2 regions of the Gallintestinimicrobium propionicum genome follow, and region 1 is predicted to be linked to the other one. Evidence: predicted binding sites of a transcription regulator. Region 1 holds the regulator's gene; the other holds the start of a gene.
The links. The regulator HrcA, encoded in region 1, represses chaperone genes, less so after heat shock. The targets are predictions, from matches to a motif close to TGTTAGCACTCNNNNNNNNNGAGTGCTAACA.
Positions count from the first base shown of each region.

Region 2: a site for HrcA is predicted at 5,294-5,324, ahead of clpB (ATP-dependent chaperone ClpB). Genes of this name have one in related genera too.

Region 1 is NZ_JAOQJY010000027.1:15,628-23,178, reverse strand. It holds gene dnaJ (molecular chaperone DnaJ) at 1-117, opposite strand, end outside; gene dnaK (molecular chaperone DnaK) at 322-2,202, opposite strand; gene grpE (nucleotide exchange factor GrpE) at 2,286-2,909, opposite strand; gene hrcA (heat-inducible transcriptional repressor HrcA) at 2,939-3,967, opposite strand; gene OCV62_RS15815 (DUF6465 family protein) at 4,374-4,853, opposite strand; gene OCV62_RS15810 (sensor histidine kinase) at 5,010-6,311, opposite strand; gene OCV62_RS15805 (response regulator transcription factor) at 6,336-7,022, opposite strand; gene OCV62_RS15800 (Na/Pi cotransporter family protein) at 7,164-7,551, opposite strand, start outside.
Region 2 is NZ_JAOQJY010000011.1:46,698-54,248, reverse strand. It holds gene OCV62_RS09565 (polysaccharide deacetylase family protein) at 174-905, opposite strand; gene OCV62_RS09560 (MATE family efflux transporter) at 1,047-2,402, opposite strand; gene clpB (ATP-dependent chaperone ClpB) at 2,571-5,165, opposite strand; gene OCV62_RS09550 (hypothetical protein) at 5,363-5,506, opposite strand; gene OCV62_RS09545 (glycoside hydrolase family 32 protein) at 5,545-7,029, opposite strand; gene OCV62_RS09540 (type 2 periplasmic-binding domain-containing protein) at 7,055-7,551, opposite strand, start outside.

The sequences.
Region 1 (7,551 bases):
GTTCATATCCGGATGATATTTCTTGGCAAGAGCACGATATGCCTTTTTGAGAGCGGCGTCATCGGCATTTTTGTCAACACCGAGGACTTCGTAATAATCTCTTTTCTGTTCCGCCATAATTCAAACTCCTCTATTAAAGCTTATCTTCATATAACGCATATCTGCAGCATATGCAAAAATACTGCAAAGCATCCGTCCTGCATAGGTTGCAGATATGCGTTTACACACGGATAGGGGCCTGAAAGAATCCGGCCCCCATTGTACATTCTTCCGGTCCGACACAGCGTCATCTGACACTGTGCCGATTTACCGGGTATTATTTTATACTTCTCTGAAGTCTCCGTCAATAACATCATCATCCGGATTGCTGCCTGCACCTGCATTGCTGCCTGCACCTGCTGCATTACCCATATCAGGACCTGCCTGACCAGCTGCGCCCTGCGCCTGCTCATAAACCTTTGCAAATACTGCCTGAGCGGACTGCATCAGCTTCTCCTGAGCTGCCTTGATGTCAGCTACCTGGCTGTCTGTCAGCTCCTGATCCTTGGTGGACTCCAGCAGGGATTTCAGTGCATTCAGATCTGCTTCAACGCCTGCCTTTGCGCTTGCGTCTACTTTATCGCCAACCTCATTCAGAGCCTTCTCGGTCTGGAATACGAAGGAGTCTGCGCTGTTTCTGGTGTCGATTGCGTCTTTCTTCTTCTTATCCTGTGCTTCGAACTCAGCAGCTTCCTTCACTGCCTTGTTGATATCGTCATCAGACATGTTGGAACCAGCGGTAATGGTGATATGCTGTTCCTTGCCTGTGCCCAGATCCTTAGCGGATACATTTACGATACCGTTTGCATCGATATCGAAGGTAACCTCGATCTGCGGTACGCCACGCATTGCAGGCGGGATACCATCCAGACGGAACTGTCCAAGGGACTTGTTGTCCTTTGCAAACTGTCTCTCACCCTGCAGAACGTTGATATCAACGGCTGTCTGGTTATCAGCTGCAGTAGAGAAGATCTGGCTCTTCTTAGTAGGAATGGTTGTATTTCTCTCAATCAGTCTGGTTGCGATACCACCCATTGTCTCAATGGACAGAGACAGAGGAGTTACATCCAGCAGCAGGATATCACCTGCGCCTGCATCGCCTGCCAGCTTACCACCCTGGATGGAAGCACCCAGTGCAACGCACTCGTCAGGGTTTAAGGACTTGCTGGGTTCATGACCGGTCAGCTGTTTTACCTTATCCTGTACAGCCGGGATACGGGTAGAACCACCGACCAACAGTACCTTGCCAAGCTCGGAAGCGGTAATGCCTGCATCCTTTAATGCGTTCTGAACCGGAATTGCAGTACGCTCTACCAGATCGCTTGTCAGTTCATCAAATTTTGCTCTGGACAGATCCATATCAAAGTGCAGAGGTCCGTTTGCGTTCATGCTGATGAAAGGCAGGTTGATGTTGGTTGTTGTCGCACTGGACAGCTCCTTTTTCGCCTTTTCAGCTGCTTCTTTCAGTCTCTGCATTGCCATCTTATCTTTAGACAGGTCTACGCCCTGCTGAGCCTTAAATTCGGAAACCATCCAATCAATGATCTTGTTATCGAAATCATCGCCGCCCAGATGAGTATCACCATTGGTTGCCAGAACTTCGATAACGCCGTCGCCGATTTCGATGATGGAAACATCGAATGTACCGCCGCCTAAGTCGTATACCATGATCTTCTGTTCTTTTTCGTTGTCAAGTCCGTATGCCAGAGCTGCTGCGGTAGGCTCGTTGATGATACGCTTTACATCGAGGCCTGCGATCTTGCCGGCATCCTTTGTTGCCTGACGCTGAGCATCGTTGAAGTATGCAGGAACAGTGATAACTGCTTCGGATACCTTCTCGCCCAGATAGTTCTCTGCGTCAGCTTTCAGCTTCTGCAGGATCATAGCGGAAATTTCCTGAGGGGAATATTTCTTTCCGTCGATGTCTACCTTGTAGTCCGTACCCATATGTCTCTTAATAGAAGCGATGGTGCGGTCTGCATTGGTAACTGCCTGACGTTTTGCAGGCTCGCCGACCAGTCTCTCACCGGTCTTTGTGAATGCAACTACGGAAGGTGTTGTTCTTGCTCCTTCTGCATTTGCGATAACGGTAGGCTTGCCGCCTTCCATAACTGCTACGCAGCTGTTTGTTGTACCAAGGTCGATACCAATAATCTTACTCATAACTTTTCTCCTTCTGCCTTATCGGCTATCTCAAGCAATGTCTTATGTTCTGTTCAAATCTATGAAAAGCTGCCTGCAGGCTTTTATTCCTGCACAACAGCGACCATGCTGTGACGTACCACGGTGTCCCTGTACATGTAGCCCTTTAAAAGCTCCTGTGCTACAGTTCCGGGTTCCAGCTCATCGTTTTCCACCTGCATCACTGCGTTGTGGAAGTTGGGATCGAACTCTTTGCCGACCGCTTCGATCGGTTTTACACCAAGGTTTTCAAGCTCTGTCAGCAGCTGCCTGTAAACCTTGTTCATACCGTCTACAAAAGGAGCATCCTTTTCGTCTTCCGGTACGGTTGCAAGTCCTCTTTCAAAATTATCTACAACGGGAAGGATCTTTTCGATCACGCTCTTTGCGCCTGTCTCGAACATCGCAGACTTTTCCTTTTCGGAGCGCTTGCGGAAGTTCTCGAACTCAGCCATCTGCCGCATTACCTTATCCTGCAGCTCGTTGATCTGTGCCTTTACGGCATCTTCCTTTTTCTCTTTTTTTCTTCCGGAAAAGAAGCCTTTTTTATCTTTTTCCTCAGAAGCTTCCCCATCTTCCGGGGTTTCTGTATTTTCTGCGGAAGCCTCCGCAGTTTCTTCACATTCTTCCGTATTCCGTTTTTCCTGCGTTTCGGTTTCCGATGTGTCCTGCTTTACTTCCTCTTCCATTCTCTCTTCTGCCACGCCTGTCACCCTTTCTACTTCTTATATAAAGTATCCAACTCGCTCATCAGTGTTTTTAAGGTACCGATGACCTTGTCATAGTCCATTCGTTTGGGGCCGATGATTCCGATTGTACCTCTCATGCCCTCTCCCAGCTCATAGGTTGCAGTTACAACACTGCAATCCTTCATGGATTGAACCGGTGTCTCATTGCCGATATAAACCTGAATACCGGTACCGCTCTCTTCAGAAAGAGAATCCTGAACCAATTCTCCCAATGCTTTCTTTTCTTCGAAAACATTGATCAGCTCACTTGCCTTTTCCCGGTTATCTGTCAGCTCCGGATATTTCAGGATGTTATTGGTTCCGCTGGTATAGATCTTTAAATCCTCATCCGACCGGATCGCTTCGGCAACTGCATCAATCACACCACTTACAATGCCGCTGTGAACGCCTGCCTGCTGCTTCATCGCCGAAATCATTGCAAGATTGATTTCATCAATCGACAGCCCATTCAAATGGGTATTCAACAGGATGTTCAGTTTCAGGAGTGTCGCATCATCCAGATCCTCTTCGACCTGAAGCATCGTGTTCTTGATCACATTGCCTTCTACTACAACAACTGCCAGAAGCTGATGCTCATCTACTTTTGAAAGCTGGATGAATTTCAGCTTATTGCGCTGATACTGGGGTGTGGTGATCATCGCCGCATAATTGGTGTTGGTCGCCAGCACTCTCGCCACTCTCTTTAAGAGAGTGTCCATCTTTTCATCCTTTTCCAGAAGCAGACCTTTTAACTCTTCCACTTCACGTTCCCGCTCACCCAGCATGGTGTCTACATAAAAGCGGTAACCCTTATCAGAAGGAATCCGTCCTGCAGAGGTATGGGGCTGTAAAATGTAGCCCATCTCTTCCAGATCGGACATCTCATTACGGATGGTCGCGGAACTTAAATTCAAATCGGTATACTTGGAAATTGTCCTGCTGCCGACCGGCTCTCCTGTCTCCAGATAGTTCCGAATAACTGCCTGCAGAATTTTCTTTTTCCTTTCATCGAGTTCCACGTTCTCACCTGCTTTCTGATTTGTTAGCACTCAATCAATTGGAGTGCTAACACCTTCTGATGATTACATTACCACTCCCCTATCCTATTGTCAACAGATTTTCCCAAAATACTTGTGAAGATAGTGTGAAAAATAAGCGTGATCGCTTATTTTTCGCACAGCTATTTGTGCCACAGGCGTCACAAAGTAGTTAGGATCGCAGAGCCGAACTGGACGTTCGCCTCGCGATTCCTTCGGCGCAAAGCGCCTGCGGAATGGAGAATTTATGAAAAAAGCAGCCGCACCGGGAAGGATTCGTCCCCGATACGGCTGTTCTTATTTCTGTGTATTATGTACGTTCTGACTCTGCAGCGCCCGCTCAGATTATGGCGACGCCTGCTTTCGATTGCGGTGTCTGCTCAGACACTTAGATTCCGAAGCTTCCGCTCGTTGTACCGTTGATCACATAGTATACTGCGCTCTCTTCCGGCTTTACATACAGCTCAACGCTCTTGAACTCTTCCGGTGCGTTGCCCAGGTCATACTGCCATACATCTTTGGCAATCTCAACCAGTCTCTCAGTTGTGTATTCCTTGCCTGCAAACTGAACGCTTACCTCAGTCTTTACAGCTGCTGCTTTTGTTGCGCGCTTTGCCGGCGCTTTCTTTTCAGCGGTTGCCTTTGCTGTTGTGGTTTTCTTTGCAGCTGTTTTCTTTGCTGCGGGCTTTTCCTCTGCTTTAGCTGCAGCTGTTGCTTCTGCTTCAACTGCTTTTTCTTCTGCCTTTGCTTCAACAGCCTCTGTCTTGGGTTCCTCGGTCTTTACTGCCGCAACAGTCTCAGCTTTTACGGTTTCTTTTTTATTAACGGGTGCCTTTGTTACAGTTTTCTTCACTGTGCTTTTTCTCATAATGATCTCCTCCTTAACACCCAGGTATCCATTCTCCTTGTCATATCATTATCTAGCAATTACCTGAATTTAGTGATTAGTTTACTTCTAAAACCAGATATTGTCAACCTTTCCTCTGTTTTCGCCGAAAAAATTAACGCTTTTTAGAAAATATTTTTACATTTTATTTATTCCGGACATCGGAATTTCGACAAAAAATGTACTTCCGGCTCCAGGCTCACTGGTAAGCCTTACACTGCCCCCATAATACGCCGTGATATGCTTCACAATCGACAGTCCCAGGCCGGTTCCGCCCATTTTTCGGCTTCTTCCCTTGTCCACCCTGAAAAAGCGTTCAAAGACACGTTTCTGATCCTCCGGATCGATTCCTACGCCATCATCCTTTACTTCTATATATACTGCCTCTGGCTCCTGCCAGATTTTTGTCCAGACATGTCCGCCCGGATGGTTGTATTTGATGCCATTGCTGATCAGATTTGATAAAAGCTCCCGCATCTGCTGCAGACTTGCCTGGAGGATCACATTTCCACATGAGCCCGAAATTTCCACCTTACAGGATGCCGCCTGTGGTGTCAGGGATTCCAGGACCTCATCCATCACACTTTTTAAATTTACCTTACTCAGCGTTACCTCCGCATCCTTGCTTTCCAGCCGCGAGATCATCAGGATATCATCGATCAGACTTGTCATATGCTCTGTTTCCTTTAAAATCCTCGCAAGGAAATCCTTCCTGGTCGCCTCATCCTTGACAAAATCCTGACTCAACAGCTCCGCATAGCCCCGCACGGACGTAATCGGCGTTTTAAGCTCATGGGAGGCATTACTGAAAAATTCCTGGCGAATTTTACGGTCCCGCTCCATCTGCACCATCTGCCGTTTGATTTCATCAGAGCGGATATATCCGGAATATCTCGCTGCAACTGCAACGCTTACAACAAACGCAACCATCATTCCGACAAGCAGAAGCGGAAGCACTACGATCATATACCGGAAAAGGCCGGTGTAGGGAATCGACATACGAATAATAGCCTTTCCATCCTCTGAAAGCTTTGCTACATACAGCATCTCCTGACCAAGACTTTCAGAATAACGGGTCGAACTGCCCTCACCCTTTTCAAGTGCCTCCTTTACCTCCTGCCTGTCAAGATGATTTTCCATACCGTCCACATTTTTCAGATCAGAATCAGCAAGCACTGTCCCGTCTTTTGCGATTATCGTAACCCGGACATTCGCATCCAGTGCAGAGGCATGAACCTTCTGTAGCTGCTCCTGCAACGGTTTATCCGTATCGAGTGTGTATTCGACTACGGAAATCGTCTTTTCCATCATCTCCACATTTTCCTGCCGCATCCGGCTTCCAAGAAAAAAAGACGAAACAATACTGCTGATCGCCAGCGCCAATACTAAGATCATGCCAAAGCGGACCAGTACCGGATTTTTTATCATAATTTTTTTCATTTCCCCATTTTTCCTTTTGCTTTCCTATTCCTGAGGCTTCATAAAACGGTAGCCGACACTGCGCACCGTTTTAATGTAGTGTCCCGCCTCTTCCCCCAGCTTCTGGCGAAGGGTTTTGATATGGATATCGAGCGTTCTCGTCTCCACGTCCGCCCGCCAGTCCCAGAGCTTATCCAAAAGCTCATCCCGCGATACCACACGGTTCTGATTTTCTGCCAGATAAACAAGCAGCTCATATTCTTTGTAGGTTAAAAGAACCTCACTTCCATTTACCTTTACCTCCCGCGTTTCCAGATCCAGATGCAGGGCACCGCAGTCGAAAAGCTTCGGCTGTTCCGGTTCCTCCTCTTTAGTACGGCGCAGCAGGGAACGCACCCGTGCCAGCAGCTCCAGCACGCTGAAGGGCTTGGTCATATAGTCGTCTGCGCCCCCATCCAGTCCTGCTACCTTGTCGTATTCCTTATCCTTCGCCGTCAGCACCAGCACCGGAAGCTTTTTCCATGCATCGTTTGCGCGAATTTTACGGATTGCTTCCAGTCCGTCCATTCCCGGCAGCATCAGATCAAAAATCGCCAGCTGGGGAGCCTTTACTTTAAATGCGCCAAGTGCTTCCTCCGCAGTTTCAAATGCCGCAGTCTCATAGCCGGAACCGTTCAGTGCCACCTGAACCAGATTTCTGATATTTTCATCGTCCTCTATAATATAGATCATTCCGGATTCTCCTCCTATATGCATGATACCCGCTGCGCATGTCGTGTACGATGTGCTGCACAGTGTAATCTCAGCTCCGTTCGATAAGCTCTGCCAGGTATCTGTGTGATATGCTCTGCTTTCTCCGCCATACCGTCAGCCTTAGATCCGGATCGCCGGTATCCCGGCCTCAGCTTCTGCCTTTACATAGTCTGCAACATTGACTGCATGGTCAGAAATACGTTCCAGATTGCTTATAATATCCAGGAAGATCACACCGCTCTCCGGGTCACATTTTCCTTTAGAAAGTCTGCGGATATGTTTTTCCCGCATCTCCCCTTCCAGCTGATCCACGCTCTGCTCCAGCACACGGACTGCATTTGCAGACTTAACAGAACCTGTTTCCCTCGATTCTACCGCAATCTGCAAGGACTGCATCGCCTGTGCGGAAATCAGTTCCAGATCCGCTTTTCCCTTTTTGGAAAAACTGCCGGAATTTTTCGATAGCGTCTCCGCCAGCTCTGCGATATTTTCTGCATGATCGCCGGCC
Region 2 (7,551 bases), on a different contig from region 1:
TGTGTAACTGTTTCCTTTCGTTCTAAACCGGACCATGGATTACGAAGTAGGATTGTTGGAGTGCGCAGCACGGAACAATCCGCAGGCATCAAGGTCGGTGCAAAAGCTTCCACATTTGATTATAACAACTATTTTCCCTGCTGTACATGTTGGATTTCATCCAACTGCGAATTTCAGGATACCAGCATTATTTCTTCGACTGTCACAAAGACATAGCCTTGGCTTTGCAGCTCATCCACAATAAAAAGTGCCGCCTCAATACTGGAAGCATATTCATCATGCAGCAGGATAATCGCATTTTCCCGCGCTTTGGACAAGATTCGCTTTTCAACATTGGTGCTGCTTTGACTGCACCAGTCCAGGGGATCGATCGTCCACAGCACCGGGAACATATTCAGCTCCTGTTCGAAGCCTTTGTCCCAGCTTCCATAGGGCGGACGGACAAAAATGGTTTCCGCTCCTGTTATCTCCTTCAATACCTCATTCGTGGAGATCAGCTCCTGTCGAAAGGCTTCCCGGTTATTGCTTGTCAGCTGAATATGACTATAGGTGTGGTTGCCGATCAGATGCCCCTCCTTCTGCATACGCAAAATCAGCTCCGGATATTTTTCTGCATTCTCCCCTGTAACAAAAAAACTGGCTTTTGCGCCCCGCTCTGCCAGACCGTCCAAAAGTATTTTCGTATAGACCGGATGCGGGCCGTCATCAAAGGTAAGGGCAATCTTTTTGGGCTCTACTGCATCGGATACACCGCCGGAAGTCTGTATTGCTGCCTTTTCCTTCCCGTTTTTTTCCTCCCCTGTCAGCTGCCCTCCCGCAGCAGTTCCAAAAAGCAGCAATCCAACCAGAAAAAGTCCCAGTTGAATTGCTGCCCTTTCATTTCGTTTCTCTTTTTTATGTTCCATGGAAAACCGCCTTTTCCGGTTCCTTCTTTTTAATCTATGCAGCAGAAGCCCTCTATCATTCGGAAAGGACGGCGCAGCAACGCCAAAACCTTATCTGTCTGCAGAAGAACTACCGGACTTTGACGGTTCTCGTCCCCGGACTCAGCTCTGAAATTCCAGCTGCCGAAAGCTGTGCCTGAAATAGAGCACCTCCGCCACAGATGTAATCGCCCAGGAGAAAAAGTAGAGGGAGTACAGCGCCGGAATCGTATGAATCCATACAAAAATGGTATACACCCAGATCACCCGGAACACACAGGAGCCTAAAATAACGATGACCATCGGCACAATGCTCTTTCCGATTCCTCGGGAGGCTGCGATGCTGCAGTCCATAAACGCACTGATCATATAAGAAAATCCCATGATCTTCACACGCTGCATTCCGGCATCGATTACAGCAGGCTCCGTCGCAAACAGCGACAGAAACTGTCGTCCGAAAATCAGCAGGAGTCCGCCAAAGATCGCACCTGCCGCAAAGGAATAGGTCAGCCCGACGAGATAGCTCTTTTTCATCCGTTCCCGGTTGCCAGCGCCCCAGTTCTGTCCGATAAAGCTGGAACAGCCGGTATAAAACGCTGCCATAATATTAAAAATCAGCGTGTCCGCATTTGCTGCAGCTGCATTTCCGGACACCATCACCGCATCAAAGGAATTGACGCCGGACTGCACAAAAAGGTTCGCGATAGCAAAGATGGCATTCTGGATACCGGTGGGTATGCCAAGCACCAGAATCGCTTTTCCGCAGGCCGGATCCAGTCTGAGCTTCGAAGGGTGCAGCCCACAGTCGTCCGTCCGTCGCAGCAGATGAATCACGATCAGAAGTGCAGATAAATACTGTCCGATCACACTGGCGATGGCCACGCCCTCTGCTGCCATATGGCACACGATAACAAAAAACAGATTTAAAATAACGTTTACAATTCCTGCAATGGACAGATATACCAGCGGACGTTTCGTATCCCCGGTGGCGCTCAGAATACCGTTGCCGCAGTTATACAGTGCCATACCCGGCATGCCCAGTGCATAAATTTTCAGATACAAAACAGCACTGTCCATCAGCTCTTCTTTGGTATGCAGAATTCCAAGCAGTCCCTCTGCAAAGAAAAAACAGGCTGCACCCACAAGCAGACCGACGATCAGACAGATTACAAAGGCGGAATGCACGGTTTTGATCACGGATTCCCTGCGCCTTGCACCCAGCTCATGCGCCATCCGCACATTGACACCGCAGCCCATTCCGATCAGGAAGCCGGTAAACAGCGTGACCAGAAGCGTTGTCGAACCAACCGCCCCCAGCGCCCGGTAGTCCGAAAAGCGCCCTACCACCGCTACGTCACTCATATTAAACAGCACTTCCAGCACCTGGGAAAATACCAGCGGGCAGCTCAGGAAAAACAGGTTCTTCCAGATCGAACCTGTTGTCATTTCTATTGCTTTTGTTTTCTTTTCTCTCTCCATTCCCCTGTAAAAGCCTTTCTATCCACAGAATCTGCATCAATATGCGCTTTTTCAGGTCGTTTTTCGACCCGTATCTATCACAATACTCGCAGGAGTTGATTTTGTAAAGAGAAAAAGCACCCGGCAGGAGAAACCTCCTCCCGCCGAGTGCTTCTACAGTCTGCAGCTTTAAACGCTATGCTGCTTTTTCTTTGCGACCAGCTCGCCGTTTTCCACTGCGATCAGGATCGTGTCACCCATCTGTACCTGATCTGCCAGGATCAGCTTTGCAGACAGCGTTTCCACATATTTCTGGATATAACGCTTCAACGGACGCGCGCCATAAATCGGATCATATGCGTTGTCTACAATGAACTGCTCCGCATCCGGGCTGAGTTCGATCGAAAGCTGCTTATCTTCCAGACGATGATTCAAGTCTGCGACAATCAGATTGATAATACCGCTGATGTTATCCTTCGTCAGAGGCTTGAACAGGATGATCTCATCCAGACGGTTCAGAAACTCCGGACGGAAGTGACCGCGCAGATCCTTCGTTACCAGCTCTTCTGCTTCCGGCTTAATCGTGCCGTCCGCATCGATGCCATCCAGCAGATAGTTCGCGCCGATATTCGAGGTCATGATCAGAATCGTGTTCTTAAAGTCCACGGTCCTGCCCTGGGAATCCGTAATCCGGCCGTCATCCAGCACCTGCAGCAAAACATTGAAGACATCCGGATGTGCCTTTTCAATTTCATCGAACAGGACAACTGAGTAGGGCTTTCTGCGGACTGCTTCTGTCAGCTGACCGCCTTCTTCATAGCCAACGTATCCGGGAGGCGCTCCGATCAGACGGGACACAGAGTATTTCTCCATGTACTCACTCATATCGATCCGGACCATGTTGTTCTCGTCATCAAACAGGGACGCCGCAAGCGCTTTTGCAAGCTCCGTCTTACCGACACCGGTAGGTCCAAGGAACAGGAACGAACCGATGGGCTTGGTCGGATCCTTGATACCTGCTTTGGAACGGATAATGGCATCCGTCACCTTCGTTACCGCTTCATCCTGACCGATGACTCTCTTATGCAATTCGTCATCCAGATGCAGCGTCTTATTGCGCTCACTTTCTGTCAGCTTTGCAACAGGAATACCTGTCCACCGGGAAATAATCCGGGCGATTTCTTCATCAGTTACCGCTTCGTGAACCAGGGAAAGGTCTTCCTTCTTTACTTTTTCTTCTTCCTGCTCCAGCTGTTTTTTCAACTCCGGCAGTTTGCCATAAGAAAGCTCTGCAGCTTTCTCCAGGTCGCCTTCGCGCTGTGCAATCTGAATTTCATTGTTGACCGCTTCGATCTCTTCTCTTAATTTGGAAAGGTTCTCTACGCTCTTCTTCTCGTTATCCCACTGCGCTTTGCGGTTGTTGTACTCGGACTTTAACTCCGCAAGCTCCTTCTGAAGTGCTTCCAGACGCTCCTTGCTCAGGGTGTCGTCTTCTTTTTTCAGCGCAGCCTCCTCAATTTCCATCTGCATGACCTTACGGCGCAGCTCGTCCAGCTCCGCAGGCATGGAGTCCATCTCGGTCTTGATCAGTGCGCACGCTTCATCCACCAGGTCGATCGCTTTATCCGGCAAAAACCGGTCAGAAATATAACGGTTGGACAAAACGGCGGCACTTACCAATGCATTATCCAGAATCTTTACGCCGTGATACACCTCATAACGATCCTTTAAGCCACGCAGAATGGAAATGGTATCCTCAACGGTAGGCTCATCCACCTGCACCGGCTGGAAACGACGTTCCAGAGCGGCATCCTTTTCAATATATTTGCGGTATTCATCCAGTGTCGTTGCACCGATACAATGCAGCTCGCCTCTCGCCAACATAGGCTTCAGCATGTTGCCGGCATCCAGTGCACCGTCTGTTTTGCCCGCACCGACGATGGTATGCAGCTCATCAATAAACAGAATGATCTGTCCTTCGCTCTTCTTCACATCCTCCAGCACTGCCTTCAGACGCTCTTCAAATTCGCCCCGATACTTGGCACCTGCTACCAGTGCACCCATATCCAGTGCGAAGATCTTTTTATCTTTCAGCCCCTGGGGTACGTCGCCCCGCACGATTCTCTGTGCCAGTCCTTCGACAACGGCGGTCTTGCCGACGCCGGGTTCACCGATCAGAACCGGGTTGTTCTTCGTTTTTCTGGAAAGAATCCGAACCACGTTACGGATTTCATTATCCCTGCCGATGACCGGATCGAGCTTCTGGGCTCTCGCCTTTTCTACCAGATCCTGTCCGTACTTCTCCAATGTATCATAAGTAGCCTCCGGATTGTCCGAAACGACTCTCTGATTGCCGCGCACCGTGGACAATGCCTGTAAAAAACGCTCCCGCGTGATGCCGTACTCGGTAAAGATCTGCTTGATCTCCTTATTCGGATACTGCAGCATGGACAAAAACAGATGCTCTACAGAAACATATTCATCTCCCATCTGTTTTGCTTCATCCTCGGCATGGATCAGCACCTGATTTAAGTCCTTGCCGATATAAACCTGACCGCCCTGCACCTTTACGCGCTTTGCCAGCGCCTGTTTGCTGCGGTCCACAAAATGCTCCTTCTGGATTTCCATCTTCTCGATCAGCTTTAAGATCAGGCTGTCTTCGATGGTCAGAAGGCTGTATAAAAGATGTTCTTCTTCGATCTCCTGATTGCCGTATTCATAGGCAAGCTTTTCACAGTTCTGCACTGCTTCTACGGATTTCTGGGTAAATTTGGAAATGTTCATACACAGCTCCCTCCTTACTCAATCTATCATGGTTTCGCCATTCGGCTCCTCTATTGGAACCTTCCGGCCGCTGTTGTTTGTTCTAGTGAAGCTATAACACTTCATCTGAATCCTACTATAACACCAGCTATTAGCCACGTCAAGAGGTGAGTGCTAATTATTTTGTGAAGATTGTGTGAATGTGTGAACTCTACAAGTCATGCTCCTGTCTGCATGCGGATTGCCAGCAGCTTCTGAATTTCCTCTCTGGTTGGCATTACACGCAGTGCTCCTATTTTTTCACGCACCATCTGTACTGCAAAGGGGATTCCCGTTTTAGGAATCCCCCTATCATTATCCATGCGTTTTCCAACTCCATGTAAGTTTTATCATGTGTTTCCTAAACCAGATCGTATTTCACCACATCGATTTTAGCTGCACCTTCCGCAAAGAATGAAATTCCTTTTGCCTCCTGCTCTGTAAATATGACAGCCGACATAACCTGCTCGCCATCATTAATAAATACTTCTGCGCTAAATCTATCCAAAATCACGCGAAGCTTTAATTCATTGGCATCTCCATTTACCAGACATCTTCTCTGATGAACCAATGCTCGTTCGCTTCCCGAAAATGTTCTGTCAATTTTCAGGACAGACTCATCCGGGCGGAAGCACAATTCTGTATGAAACCTCTCATTCTGTGCAAAACGTAATGCGAATTTCTTATAGACATTTTCCTTATCTTCCGGACGTATCACAAGCTCCATATCGATCGTTCGTCCTTCGATTTTATCCAATGAGATCGTATCATTATTTATTACTACATTATTGTACTCAACTCTGTCTTTTCGCATCGCATCGAGTTCTTTGATCGGCGTTTGATAAAGTCTTCCGTTTTTCACAGATAATTCTCTCGGCAGACTCATTTGTGCAAACCATTTTGAGTCATTGCAACGATGAGCAATCGTGTCCCAGTTCTGCATCCAGCCAATCATAATTCTCCGTCCATCCGGGGTTCCCAACGTCTGCATTGCATAAAAATCAATTCCATAATCCACAGACTGCGCAAACTGCTCTTTTAAGGTATATTTATCCTTGTCCATTTCTCCTATGATACATAAAGTACCATTTCCGTTATGATATTCCAAGCCTTCCGGCAGCATATCCTGTGGACTGGTCAAAAGAACGTGTTTCCCATCCAGTTCAAAGAAATCCGGACATTCCCACATCTTTCCAAAACGTTTCTTATTTTTTGCAAGGATGCTGACAAATTTCCAGTCAAATCCGTTTTCGCTTCTATAAAGAAGAATCTGTCCACTTCCATCTGCCGGTCTGCTTCCGATAACACAATAGAAGTTCCCATCTTTTCCTTTCCAGATCTTTGGATCACGGAAATCCACTTTACTTGCACCTTCCGGAAGATCTTTGGCTGTCAGAACAGGATTTTTCTCATATTTCTTATAATCTTTTCCATCTCCAACAGCCACTGCCTGTGTCTGAATATCCCTTACAGTTCCATCTTCCATTGTTTCCTGATCTACCGCAGTATAGAGGAGCAGTTGTCTTCCGTCCTCTAACTCTATTGCGCTTCCTGAAAAGCATCCAATTTTATCATAATCTTCATCCGGTGCCAAAGCTGCTGGAAGATGTTTCCAGTGAAGCAGATCTTTACTAACCACATGACCCCAATGCATACTGTTCCAGTGTGTATCGTATGGATAATACTGATAAAAAAGATGGTACTCTCCCTGATAGTATGAAAAACCATTCGGATCATTCATCCATCCGACATATGGACTCACATGAAAAGCCGGTCTATCTTCTGCTTTTATCTGCTTTCCCTGTTCATCTTCATATTTTCTAGCCTTTTCTAACATCTCACTCATGTAAATTCTCCTATTGTTCGTAGCGTTATTTTTCTTCACTCAATGACTTCTGATACTGATCAAAGTATTTCTGTTTAATTGAAAGATAATCAGAAAGTCCATACTGTTCCATTTTCTTCAGATAGGAATCCCACTCTTTTTCAATTCCACCATTCAGGATCCAGTCTGCTTTCTTCTGCTCTGCATATTTTCTAATATCTGTATCGTACTGAGACACTTTATTGGTATCCTCAATGCTCATAAAGACGTTTGGATAAACATACTTGCTGTTCATATCCTGCAGATAAGTTTCATGCATATTGTCTAAACGCCATTTTGCATCTTCTGGCTGTGTTACATATACATCATAATATTCATTCAGTACTGCAAGCGGACCATTTACAGATTGTGCCTCACGTACTTCTACCGGAGACTGAGTTCCAAGATCCATATGCTTCAGCATTTCTCCGCCATCTTTATTCCTGGACAGTTCAAAAATGTTAAAAGAATCCTTTTCTCCATAAGTTCCCCAGTTATTCTGCG